2 regions of the Streptomyces sp. NPDC014991 genome follow, and region 1 is predicted to be linked to the other one. Evidence: riboswitches for the same ligand, from Rfam matches in the RefSeq annotation. Region 1 holds a riboswitch; the other holds the start of a gene.
The links. A riboswitch is a leader RNA that binds a small molecule or an ion and turns the genes downstream of it on or off. The one in region 1 is predicted to bind glycine.
Positions count from the first base shown of each region.

Region 2: it holds a riboswitch for glycine, as region 1 does, so the genes downstream of both, gcvT (glycine cleavage system aminomethyltransferase GcvT) here and gcvP (aminomethyl-transferring glycine dehydrogenase) in region 1, are expected to answer to the same signal.

Region 1 covers NZ_JBIBVY010000018.1:157,812-160,195, forward strand. The annotation lists gene gcvP (aminomethyl-transferring glycine dehydrogenase) at 1-1,271, opposite strand, end outside; glycine riboswitch at 1,447-1,541, opposite strand; gene ACF1BE_RS26010 (PRC-barrel domain-containing protein) at 1,661-2,050, shown strand; gene ACF1BE_RS26015 (DNA polymerase IV) at 1,954-2,384, opposite strand, start outside.
Region 2 covers NZ_JBIBVY010000022.1:80,063-82,446, reverse strand. The annotation lists gene gcvH (glycine cleavage system protein GcvH) at 1-83, opposite strand, end outside; gene gcvT (glycine cleavage system aminomethyltransferase GcvT) at 219-1,337, opposite strand; glycine riboswitch at 1,495-1,598, opposite strand; gene ACF1BE_RS28520 (AAA family ATPase) at 1,755-2,384, shown strand, end outside.

The sequences.
Region 1 (2,384 bases):
GCGTCGACCAGGCGCAGGTTGACCCCCTTGTCCCGGGCGGCGGCGACGACCTCGGCGGCCCTGCCGGGCACGCGCGCGGTGACGGTGTCGAAGTAGGCGCCGTGGACGATGTCGACCCCGCCGGCCTTCAGGCCCGCGGCGAGAACCGTGGCGTAGCGGTGCGTGCGGCGGGCGATGGTCCGCAGACCCTCGGGACCGTGGTAGACGGCGTACATGCCGGCCATCACGGCGAGCAGCACCTGCGCGGTACAGATGTTGCTGGTGGCCTTCTCACGGCGGATGTGCTGCTCACGGGTCTGCAGGGCCAGGCGGTAGGCCTTGTTGCCGTCGGCGTCGACGGAGACCCCGACCAGACGGCCGGGCAGGCTGCGCGCGAACTTCTCCTGTACGGCCATGTAGCCGGCGTGCGGCCCGCCGAAGCCCATCGGCACACCGAAGCGCTGGGTCGTACCGACGGCGATGTCCGCGCCCAGCTCGCCCGGGGAGGTCAGCAGGGTCAGCGCGAGCAGGTCGGCGGCGACCGTCACCAGAGCGCCCAGCTCGTGCGCCTGGTCGATGACCGCCTTGATGTCCCGTACGGCACCGGAGGCGCCCGGGTACTGGATCAGCACGCCGTTGATCTCGCGCTCGGCGATCCCGGCCGGGATGCCGTCGCTGAGGTCGGCGACGACGACCTCGACGCCGGCCGGCTCGGCACGCGTCTCGATCACGGCGATGGTCTGCGGCAGCGCGTCCGCGTCGACCAGGAACAGGCCCTTCTTGTTCCGGCCCATGCGCCGGGAGAGCGCCATCGCCTCGGCGGCGGCGGTGCCCTCGTCCAGCAGGGAGGCACCGGAGGTGGGCAGGCCGGTGAGGTCGGCGACCACCGTCTGGAAGTTCAGCAGGGCCTCCAGGCGGCCCTGGGAGATCTCCGGCTGGTACGGCGTGTAGGCCGTGTACCACGCCGGGTTCTCCATGACGTTGCGCAGGATGACGGGCGGCGTGAACGTCCCGTAGTACCCGAGCCCGATCATCGAGCCGAGGACCTGGTTGCGGTCGGCGAGGGAGCGCAGCTCGGCGAGCACCTCGGCCTCGGTGCGGGCGTCCGGCAGGTCGAGGGCGTCGGCGTTCTTGATCACGTCCGGGACCGCGGCGGCGGTCAGCTCGTCCAGCGAGCCGTACCCGACCTGCGCGAGCATCTTGGCCCGCGCCTCCTGGTCAGGGCCGATGTGGCGCTGCTCGAACGGGATACCCGCTTCGAGTTCGGAGAGCGGAATGCGATGGGCGGTCATTGCGGAGGCCTCCTGGTCTGACGCGACCTTCGAGGGGCACCCCTGTACGGATACCCCGACGGCCTCCCCCTCTGTCATCTCGACCTGAGAGCTTCACCGGGCCCTCCGCGGGCACCGGCTTTCACCGTCGGTGAGAGCGGACGCCGTGCACACCCGCCCTGCTTTCCAGAGTGACCTCGTCCGTGCGGTACGTGAGCCTGAGAGATTCCGGGGAGGATTTGCTCCTTCGGCGCCTCCGATGTGGTCGGAGGACTCTCCCGCGCGGGGTCAGCAGCCGCTGTCAGCCTACCAGCGGGGTCAACGCCTGAGCCCTCGAGTGGCCGCCTCCCTGAATGTGCCCTTTCGTAGTGCTTACGGATGAGTTGCGACCATGTGGAGAGAGAGGGACCGTGCGAACCGACATCGATCCGCGCAACCTGATCGGCCGCAAGGTGTTCGACGTCAATGGCGCCAAGATCGGCACCATCGACGAGGTGTACCTCGACGACGCGACCGGCGTGCCCGAGTGGGCTGCCGTACGCACCGGTCTCTTCTCCCGGGACGCCTTCGTCCCCCTGGAACCCAGCGAACTCCTCGACGGCACGCTGCACGTCCCTTTCGACCGCGCCCTGATCAAGGACGCCCCCGACTTCGGCGTGGGCCGGCACCTCTCCCCCGACCAGGAACTCCAGCTCTACCACCACTACGGCCTGGACACGGCGCCCCCGCCCGAGGTCCCGGACCATGATGTCGGCACCCTGGCACCACCGGAGGAACCCCGGCCCACACCGGGCCCCTGACCCCCGCCGACGGGGTGCTCGACACCGGGCGCGCCCACGAGGTCATCCCCTCCTGAGGCACCCGAGGCCCGCTCGTCGTCCGACGGCTGCCGTACGTCCCGGCCCGCGCAGGCACCCTGTCCCGGGGACGGTGCCCCGCGTGGGTCACCGCTCGGCCGGCCGGGAACGCCGGTCGGGTGGGCGGGGCCGGCCGCCGTGACCAGCGGCAGCGGCTCAGCCGGCGCCAGCGCGGGATCGTCGACCCGGAACGTCCGTACCCGCCCCGGCTCGGACTGCGGCGTCTCGAAGCGCACGGTGACCCGGCCCAGCCCACTGCCCTGCACCCACCCGTGTC
Region 2 (2,384 bases), on a different contig from region 1:
ATGCCGACCGTCGCGACGCCGTCCTCGGCGGTCGACAGCCACTCGTGCTCCTTGCTGTAGCGCAGCTGCTGGGGGTTGCTCATGGCCTGAATTCTCCTGTACGCGCGGGAGTGCTGATGAAGGGGGACCGTAGGACCTGCTTGTGAGCAGGGGAGATGTGCGCAGGGTCACGTCCGGCGGCGCGGAGCGTCCGCCGGGAGCGCCGCCGCGCCCAGTGTCTACTTCTGGCGCTTGTAGAACGGCAGCGCCACGACCTCGTACGGCTCGTGGGTGCCCCGGATGTCCACGCCGACGCCCTCGGTGCCCGGCGCCGCGTACGCCGCGTCGACGTACGCCATGGCGATCGGCTTGCCCAGGGTGGGGGAGGGGGCACCGGAGGTGACCTCGCCGATCACCTGGCCGCCGGCGACGACGGGGTAACCGGCGCGCGGCACCCGGCGGCCCTCGGCGACCAGCCCGACGAGCACCCGGGGTGCTGTCACCTCGGCCCGGGAGGCGGCCCCGGTGAGCGCCTCACGCCCGACGAAGTCCCCCTCCTTCTCGAACTTGACCACCCGGCCGAGCCCGGCGTCGAAGGGGGTGAGCGCGGTGGTCAGCTCGTGCCCGTACAGCGGCATGCCCGCCTCCAGGCGCAGGGTGTCCCGGCAGGACAGGCCGCACGGCACCAGGCCGACGCCCTCGCCGGCCTCGGTCAGCGCCTGCCACAGCCGCTCCGCGTGCTCCGGCCGCACGAACAGCTCGAAGCCGTCCTCACCGGTGTAGCCGGTGCGGGCGATCAGCGCCGGCACGCCGGCGACCGTGCCGGGCAGCCCGGCGTAGTACTTCAGCCCGTCCAGGTCGGCGTCGGTGAGCGACTTCAGGATCCCGGGGGACTGCGGGCCCTGCACCGCGAGCAGCGCATAGGCGTCCCGGTCGTCGCGGACCTCGGCGTCGAAGCCGGCGGCCCGCTCGGTCAGCGCGTCCAGCACCACCTGGGCGTTGGAGGCGTTGGCCACGACCATGTACTCGGTCTCGGCCAGCCGGTAGACGATGAGGTCGTCCAGGATGCCGCCGTCGGCCCGGCAGATCATGGTGTAGCGGGCCCGGCCGACGCCCACGGAGGCGATGTTGCCGACCAGGGCGAAGTTCAGGAGAGCGGCCGCCCCGGCGCCCGTCACGGTGATCTCACCCATGTGGGAGAGGTCGAACAGGCCGGCCCGGGTGCGCACCGCGAGGTGCTCGTCGCGCTCGGAGCCGTAGCGCAGGGGCATGTCCCAGCCGGCGAAGTCGGTCATGGTCGCGCCGAGCGCGCGATGCACGGCATCCAGCGCGGTGTGGCGGAGTTCGGTGCTGCTCATCGGTCGGTCGTCTCCCAGGGCATACGGACGGGGCGAGGAACGTTCCTCCCCATCTGTCATCGGAACCTGAGAGGTTCGCCACGACCGCCACGGGGACGATCAGGACTTGCACCTTGGGTGGGACCACTGGACACAGCGGCCCGCTTTTCAGATGTGCCTCGCCCGCGCGGTAACGGGGCCTGAGAGATTCAAGGGAGGGACTTGCTCCTTCGGCGCCCCAGACGGTCCAAGGGGACCTGGGGACTCTCCCGCGCGGATTCAAGCGGCCGGTATGCAGTTGGCGGGCACATCATCGCATGCGAGCCCGGCTTCTGTAACCGACCTGTGGCACGACCCGCACCGAACCACCGACCACCGGCCATTACCTTCTCTTTAACTTCAACGGGCAGGACATGACCGAGCCCACAGGGGAGGACGATCACGGTGAACAGGACCACGGCGTACGTCACCGCCGCCGCCGGCCTCGCGGTGCCGAAGCAGCCCTCCGCCCCCGCCGCCCCCCGCGAGCGCGACACCGCGCGCCCCGTCCCGGTCGTCCGCGACCTGCGCGACCGCGCCGGCCGCAGCCCCCGAGCCCTCGTCTTCGGGCCGCGGGACGTGGTGGTGATCACCGGCCTGCCCGGCAGCGGCAAGTCCACGCTGATGCGGCGCGCGGTCACCGGCCACCGCGTCGACTCCCAGGACGCCCGCGACCGCTTCGCGGCCCGCCTGCCCCGCTTCCTGCCGTACGCCCTCTACCGCCCCGTGGTCCGCCTCGCGCACTACGCCGGCCTGCGCCGCGCGCTGCGCACCGGCGACGGCGTCGTCGTCCACGACTGCGGCACCCAGCCCTGGGTGCGCGGCTGGCTCGTCCGTGAGGCCCGCCGCCGCGGCGGCACCATGCACCTGCTGGTGCTCGACGTCGCCCCCGAGACGGCCCGCGAGGGCCAGCGCGAGCGCGGCCGGGGCGTCTCCCGCTTCGCCTTCCGCCGGCACCGCCGTACGGCCGCCCGGCTGCTGCGCGCGGTCGAGCGCGGCGAACTGCCCACGGGCTGCGGCTCGGCGCTG